Regions from separate parts of the Peribacillus sp. FSL E2-0159 genome, predicted to be linked through region 2. Evidence: riboswitches for the same ligand, from Rfam matches in the RefSeq annotation. Region 2 holds a riboswitch; the other holds the start of a gene.

Region 1 (4,157 bases), 1.2 Mb from region 2:
GAAGGTCGCCCATGACGACATGGTATCCAGCTGAAAGCCACATTTGTGTTACCCACTTATAACGTCCGTGATGTTCCATTGCCCCATGAATGATGACAATGACGCCCTTTGCGTCTCCTTCTGTCTCCCATTTCCACATTCGAAATCCCCCTTTCACTTTTCACTTGTTGTAAACAATCCATGATAGTTAAAATAATATATATAAATTATAACCATATTCGTGATTTTCGACAAAAAAGAAATCTAACAAGTTGTACATTGCTATTATAAATAGCCAAGTGTATTTGCATACGGTATATTAAAATAATACATAAAAACATTCACTTCGGAAAGGAAATGATTGAAAATGATTATTTATCCGTATAAAGGCAAAGAACCTGAAATTGCTGAAAGCGCTTATATTGCTGAAAATGCTGTCGTGACTGGTGATGTCAAAATTGGCGACGAAACATCAATTTGGTTCAATTCCGTCATTCGCGGTGATGTATCCCCAACCATCATCGGGAAAAAAGTCAGTATACAGGATAACAGCGTCTTGCACCAAAGCCCAAATAATCCATTGATCATCGAGGATGAAGTAACCATTGGCCATCAGGTCATTTTACATAGCTGTAAAATCCGTAAAGGAGCTCTAATTGGCATGGGATCGATTGTACTTGATGAAGCTGAAATCGGCGAAGGCGCCTTCATCGGTGCCGGCAGTCTCGTTCCCCAAGGTAAAATCATTCCACCGAACATGTTGGCATTCGGACGCCCGGCTAAAGTCATTCGCGAAATCAACGAAGAAGATCGCCAGGATATGGAACGCATCGTACGCGAATACGCCGAAAAAGGACAACACTATAAAACGGCGGAACGAATAAAGTAACTCACGAGTAATTGACTGAAAGTTACGAGTATTGTACTCAAACTCACGAGTAAAAGTTCCAAACTCACGAGTAAACGCTCTAAACTCACGAGTAGCTGACCCAAACAAGCTTGTAATCGACCCTAACTCACGAGTATTGCACGTAATTTGAATTTCTTTATGATTTCTTGAATTATTCCCGCTGACGGCAAAATTAATCCATAAAAAAGGTGTCCCGCTAATTGCGGGACACCTTTTTATATGGATTACGCTTGTGCTTTTAATGTTTCTGCTTTGTCCGTGCGTTCCCATGGAAGATCGACATCTGTACGGCCAAAGTGTCCGTAGGCAGCTGTTTGTTTGTAGATTGGGCGACGAAGGTCAAGCATTTTGATGATACCAGCTGGACGAAGGTCGAAGTTAGCGCGAACTAGGTCAACAAGGACTTCTTCGCTAACTGTACCAGTTCCGAAAGTATCAATAGAGATTGATACAGGCTCTGCCACACCGATTGCGTATGCCAATTGAACTTCCGCTTTGTCGGCAAGGCCGGCTGCCACGATGTTTTTCGCAACGTAACGAGCAGCGTATGCAGCAGAACGGTCAACTTTAGTAGCATCCTTACCAGAGAATGCACCGCCGCCGTGACGAGCATATCCGCCGTAAGTATCAACGATGATTTTACGACCAGTAAGACCAGCATCCCCTTGAGGTCCGCCAATTACGAAACGGCCAGTTGGGTTGATGAAGTACTTAGTTTCAGCATCGATCAATTCAGCTGGAACGACTGCTTTGATCACATGTTCTTTTAGATCGGCTTGAATTTGTTCAAGCGTAATTTCTGCATCGTGCTGTGTAGAGATAACGATCGTATCTACACGTACAGGAAGGTTATTCTCATCATACTCCACAGTTACCTGTGTTTTACCATCAGGGCGTAAGTAAGGAAGCGTTTCATCTTTACGAACTTGAGCCAAGCGGAATGAAAGTTTATGCGCCAATGAAATCGGAAGCGGCATAAGCTCTTCTGTTTCATTACAAGCGAATCCGAACATAAGACCTTGGTCCCCTGCACCGATTGCATCGATTTCTTCGTCTGACATGTTTCCTTCACGAGCTTCCAATGCTTTATCGACACCAGCTGCGATATCGGCAGACTGCTCATCAATGGAACTCAACACGGCACAAGTTTCAGCATCGAAACCGTATTTCGCACGTGTGTAACCAATTCCTTTAATCGTATCACGAACGATACGCGGAATATCCACGTAAGCGGACGTTGTAATTTCACCGGCAACAAGTACAAGACCTGTTGTTACACTAGTTTCACACGCTACACGTGCATTTGCATCCTTAGCAAGGATAGCATCTAAAATGGAATCTGAAATCTGATCACAAATTTTGTCCGGATGGCCCTCTGTAACAGATTCAGAAGTAAATAGACGTTTCTTTGACATCATATTTCCTCCTTGGAAGTTAGTATGTTGTAGGCATAAGCCTGTTTTTACGGAACTCGTTTCCCTCATTAGTTTCAACTATAGACACAGAATTACTTATAAAAAACACAAAAACCTTCCCTGGCAAATGAGGAAAGGTTTAAAATTCTGTCTTCTATCCTTTCACTCTTATCGTTCAAGGGTTTTTTACCTTGCTCAGGTTAGCACCATCACCACTATTCCTTGAAGACCTTCGCTTTATTTTCGGCGATCGATCTTGGAGTCAAGTTCAATATGGCAGGTTGCTGGGTTTCAAAGGGCCTGTCCCTCCACCAACTCGGGATAAGAGAATCCGTACAATTTAAGATATTATCGTATCTAGCTGGAATTTGTCAATGCTTTTCTAAAAAGAACATTTCCACTCAGAATGGCGTTCATTTGAAAAAACATGTTGATACAACGTCCTAGAAGGGTTTAAAATGCAAAACACGAATAGAAATGTTGTAAATTGCCATTAATAATAAAGTATTGAGCATTCGAAAAATCGACACCCTGACTTTCCCAATAGACATATATTGCTTACTTACTTCCTATTAAATTAAAATTTTCTTCATGAAAGTATATGCGATAATCGTAACTCGGTCCCTGCCGGATTAAAATGATTAACGCGACCAACTGAAAATAATCACAAATTAAAAGAAATAGTATAGACTAATTAAATGAATGTGTTATACTAATTGTAATCTAAAAACTTAAACAAAGGAAGGTACCTCATATATGAATTCTGTAGATGTTTCTAATGAGTTACACCAATTATTAACAGGAAATAATGTGCAAACTCAACTTTCAGTTCCTCAATTGGTCGAAAAAGTATTAAGCAGAAGTGAAGGCGTTTTAACATCAACCGGCGCGGTAAAAGCTGAAACTGGCAAATATACTGGTCGTTCACCTAAGGATAAATATATCGTGGAAGAAGCATCAGTTAAAGATAAAGTTGATTGGGGTTCAGTGAACCAGCCAATTTCCGAAGATGTGTTCAATAAACTATATAATAAAGTAGTTGACTACCTAAAAGCAAAAGAAGAGATCTTTGTTTTTAAAGGTTTCGCTGGTGCAGACGAATCATCACGTCTTCCAATCCGTGTTGTTAATGAATATGCTTGGCATAACCTTTTCGCCCATACTTTGTTCATCCGTCCAAACGAAGAGGAACTAAGAGGTCACGAAGCAGAATTCACAATCCTTTCTGCACCTAACTTCAAAGCAGACCCAGAAGTGGACGGAACTTCATCCGAAACTTTCATCATCGTTTCATTTGAACGCCGTACAATCCTGATCGGCGGAACAGAATATGCAGGAGAAATGAAAAAATCGATCTTCTCGATCATGAACTACTTACTTCCAGAGGCTGGAATCCTTCCAATGCATTGCTCTGCTAACGTAGGACGTGAAGGGGACGTCGCTTTATTCTTCGGACTGTCCGGTACAGGTAAAACAACTTTATCCGCAGACACTAGTCGTAAACTGATTGGCGATGACGAGCACGGCTGGTCTTCTAACGGCGTATTCAACATCGAAGGCGGCTGCTATGCGAAAACGATCAATCTTTCACGTGAAAAAGAACCACAAATTTTCGATGCGATCCGTTTCGGTGCCGTACTGGAAAATGTTGTTGTTGATCCGGATACACGTGAAGCGAACTATGATGACAGTTCATTGACTGAAAATACTCGTGCTGCTTACCAAATGCAAGCGATCGATAACATCGTGAACCCAAGTATTGCAGGACATCCTAATACAATCATTTTCTTAACAGCTGATGCTTCAGGCGTTCTGCCTCCAATCAGCAAGCTTTCGAAAGAACAGGCAATGTT
Region 2 (4,157 bases):
AACGCACCTAATCAAAGATTTAAGTCCTGTCGTGCCAAGGTTGCTGGAAAACTGGCTCAAAATAGCAGATGGGGAGCTCTCGCTGTTTGCGGCGGCATCCGCGTTGTCCTGGAATGAAATCTTCCCGGATACGATCAATGCTCTGGTCATTCAGGATGCAGAAAGCCTGTTGGCGAAATCGCCTAAATTGGGAGGCGGACTGGAAGCGGGAGAGAAGCTGTTCAATTCCATTATCCAGTGGGCTGAAGATAATGATTTAAGGGTTGGCAATAAGCTTAAATGGATGGTCGAGGGGCTTAAGAATACCGAAAATTTCAATCTTCTTCTTGTAGGAAGTACAGGAAATGGAAAGACATCCTTTATTCAGTCAATTGTTGGTGAGAGCATTGCCGCTGAAGATCATTCGTCATTAGTCAGTGTCAAAGACGGGGATGATTTGGAAATCCTTGAAATTACCGATATAGATAGAAAAGTTGTCATGGAGCTAACTGAATTGGATGAAACACGCCGCCAGCGCGGGACTATTGTCGATGTGACGATCATCAGTGACTACCTAAGAAATAATAGTCTGCGATTATTGGATACACCGGGGTTCAATGGGGAAAAAAGCGTGGAATCCGATTTCCAAGGCTATTTACATGGCAGTGATGGATTGATGTTCGTTCTTGATGCCCGGGCGCCTTTCACCGGCAGCGAACGGGATTTGTTATTGGAAATTCAAATGATGGCACCGAAACTGCCGATTCATTTCTTATTAAACAAAATGGATACAATATACAGTGATCAGGTCGCAGTCCGGATGGAAGACGAAACATGGGATAAAGTGAATGCATATTTCCCGAATGCGAAAGTATTCGCTTTCTCCAAACTTTATGACAGCAAGCAGCAATTGAAGGACCTTTCAGCTTTCCTTCAATCGAATTATCAAGATGATAATTGGAAGGAAAGAAGATCTGAAAAAATCCTAGCATTCATTCGTAAGACTTTATCTTATCTGTTAGAAAAACGGGCAGCCAATGAGCGGAAATGCGAGCATTCCATCTCTTGGAATGAACAGATGGAAGTCAAGCTGAATGGGGCGGTCAATCAACTGGCTGATTTGGAAAAAGAAAAAAGTGAAAATATCACAAGGTCGTATCGTCTGCTTAAGGATGAAGTGAAAAATCAGCTTTCTACTAAAATTCCTGAATTACTGAGGGATTGCTCTAAATCGTTAACGGAAAGCAGTGATTTCAGTCAGGTCCATGTACAGTTAAACCAGGAAATGAATGAGCGGATTCAAAACTTCATTTCTGATAAGATCATGCCTCAATATTACCGTTCTCTTCAAGACTGGATTGCCAGTTCCCAAATGGAGTTCTCACAAAGCCAGCAGTTTATGGATGAGATGAGTGCCGGATTCAATGATTTATACAAAGAAGAACGGATTACGCTGGCAGGTGACTTCAGGGTATTGGATGACTGGCGCCGTGATGCCGACCGGATGACAAGCAGTATCCGCATCGAAAACGTTAATATCCTTTTGCGCAGGACTCCATCACAATTGCTGCTTAAAGGAGCAGGGAAGCTGTTTGGAGCGATACCGCAAAATAAAGCCAATATGTACAATCGTTATAAGAAATACTTGGAAAGTGAAGATTACCTGGATGTTGCCGAAATGATCACGGAACGTTTCCTTACCCAATTTGGATTGTTTGAAAAATCTTTGGATCGGGACATCTCACTTTTCTATCGCAGTTCATTTGCTTTACTTCAAAAAACGATAGAGCAAACGCAGACTGAAATAAAAGACTACCAGGCTGCATTGGAGCATATGAAAGAAAATCCGGAAGTTTACCGTGACCCGATCACTTTGTTCGAAGTGAAATTAAGGCAGTTGGAGAGGCTTGAAAAAATTGAGAAAAAGCGTCTAGCCCAGCTTCAAAGAAAATAAAAAATAACGGGGAACATTTCAAATATTCAAAAATCTATTGACTTTACGACTATATCCCTATAAAGTGTTAATTACGAAAACGTAACACAATATATCTCTTATCAAGAGTGGCGGAGGGACTGGCCCTAAGATGCCCAGCAACCGTTCCATTAGGAATTGGTGCTAAATCCTGCAAAACAGAAATGTTTTGACAGATAAGAGAGGGACAAGTCTGCAAAACAGCCGATTAAACCTCTCTATATTAGAGAGGTTTTTATTTTGGGATTTACACCAACTTAACTGATAAGAATAATAAGGAAAAATGGAGGGAAACAAGATGAGAAGGTCTATTAAAGGGATATTTATTTCAGCAATCGCTTCGGCATTGCTTTTAACGGGTTGCTCTACAGGGCAGAGTTCCACAGAATCGAAGAAAGAAGAAAAAGTATCATTTGAAAATGTCCCGGAAAGATTTGCTGATGGGGATGGAGCCAGAATCAAAGTGATCCGTAAAATAGGCGGTGATGATCATACGGCTCAATACCTGGCGGGGGCAAAAGAAGAGGGAGAAGCACTGGGATTTCAAGTGGATACGTATACAGCAAATGGTGATACGGCTAAATTCCATGATGCGATAGCGCAGGCTTTGGAGGAAGATTACGACGGCTATATCATTTCCCATGGTGATGATGCAGCAACTGTGAATGACGTTCAAAAGTTGGTTGATGCAGGTAAAAGCGTTGTCACATTCGATTCAATAAGCGATCTATCTAAAATAGAAGGTGTGACATTAACTTCACAAGATGATGAAGCATTGGCAACACTGGCTTTTGATAAACTGATAAAAGAGCAGAAAGGTGAAGCGGCAATTGCATATCTTTGGGTGGACGGTTTTCCTCCAATGGTAAGAAGAAATGCAGTCTATCAGGAAAAATTAAAAGAAAATCCTGGGATTAAAGAAGTCGAAAGATTCGGAGTGGCATCTGCTGATACTTCGGTTCAGACACAAAATGCTGTAGCAGCAATGCTGAATAAATACCCTAAAGGTAAATTGGATGCCATTTTCGCAACATGGGATGCCTTTGCAATCGGTGCAGCCCGGGCGATTAAAGAAGCGGGCCGAGATGAAGTGAAGATATATGGAATTGATGTATCTAATGCAGATCTCCAGGAAATCCAATCAGCTGATAGCTCGTGGTCCTACACGGCAGCAGTCGATCCCAAGTTGATCGGTGCAGTGAATATGAGGATATTGGCTAAAAAATTAGCGGGAGAAGAAACGCCGCAAACATATGACCTGGATGCTTCACTTATTTCACAAAAGCAAATCCAAGCTTCAAAAGAAGCGGTAAACATGGCAAACCTGTCTGGTATTGTCGATGGCTGGGGTGTATCCACGGAATTTGAAGAAGATTGGATGAAGGTTTTGAAAGATCATTATAAAAAGTAAAAAGAGACACTCTCTTTCCAGTGAAGGGAGTGTCTGTTCAATAAGGGGGAATGGACATGGGCACGCAACTAGAAATGAAGAAGATTTCGATTGAATTTCCGGGGGTGAAGGCGCTGAGTGAAGTCGATTTTTCCGTACAATCAGGGACAGCCCACGCATTGGTCGGTGCAAACGGAGCAGGGAAATCGACGTTAATGAAAGTTTTATCGGGAGCCCATGTTCATTATTCAGGTGACATTTTTATTGATGGGATGAAGCGGGATATCCGCTCTCCAAAAGCGGCTCAGGAACAAGGCATTCAAATTGTTTATCAGGAAGTGGATACCGCCCTCATCCCTTATTTAACGGTTGGGGAAAATGTAATGTTGAATGATATGGTCCAAAACATGGGGAAAAAACAGAGAATCCAATGGAAAGAGCTGCACAACCAAGCCGCTAATATTCTTGAAGATATGAAAATTCGTGTCCCTTCGAAAAAGCTGGTAAGAGACCTTACCTTGGCTGAAAAACAGATGGTCCTGATAGCAAGAGCCGTTTCGACAGAATGCAAATTCCTGATTCTCGACGAGCCAACTGCTCCGTTAAGTCATACGGAGACGACAGAACTTTTTCGAATTGTAAATGAATTAAAGCAAAAAGGCGTGGGAATCATTTTCATTTCACATCGTCTGCCTGAGATTTTTGAAATTTGTGAGGAAATTACGATCATGAGGAATGGGGAGCGTGTCATGTGTCGGAAAAAGGAGGACATAACCCGTACCGAAGTGGTAGAGAACATGCTCGGGAAAACCATGG

The links. A riboswitch is a leader RNA that binds a small molecule or an ion and turns the genes downstream of it on or off. The one in region 2 is predicted to bind S-adenosylmethionine.
Region 1: another riboswitch for S-adenosylmethionine. It lies ahead of metK (methionine adenosyltransferase); the one in region 2 lies ahead of NYE63_RS02810 (sugar ABC transporter substrate-binding protein).

Annotation. Positions count from the first base shown of each region.
Region 1 is NZ_CP152053.1:5,200,385-5,204,541, forward strand. It holds gene NYE63_RS25365 (alpha/beta hydrolase) at 1-139, opposite strand, end outside; gene NYE63_RS25370 (gamma carbonic anhydrase family protein) at 350-868, shown strand; gene metK (methionine adenosyltransferase) at 1,114-2,307, opposite strand; SAM riboswitch class I at 2,470-2,632, opposite strand; gene pckA (phosphoenolpyruvate carboxykinase (ATP)) at 3,061-4,157, shown strand, end outside.
Region 2 is NZ_CP152053.1:563,976-568,132, forward strand. It holds gene NYE63_RS02805 (GTPase domain-containing protein) at 1-1,933, shown strand, start outside; SAM riboswitch class I at 2,029-2,134, shown strand; gene NYE63_RS02810 (sugar ABC transporter substrate-binding protein) at 2,250-3,362, shown strand; gene NYE63_RS02815 (sugar ABC transporter ATP-binding protein) at 3,419-4,157, shown strand, end outside.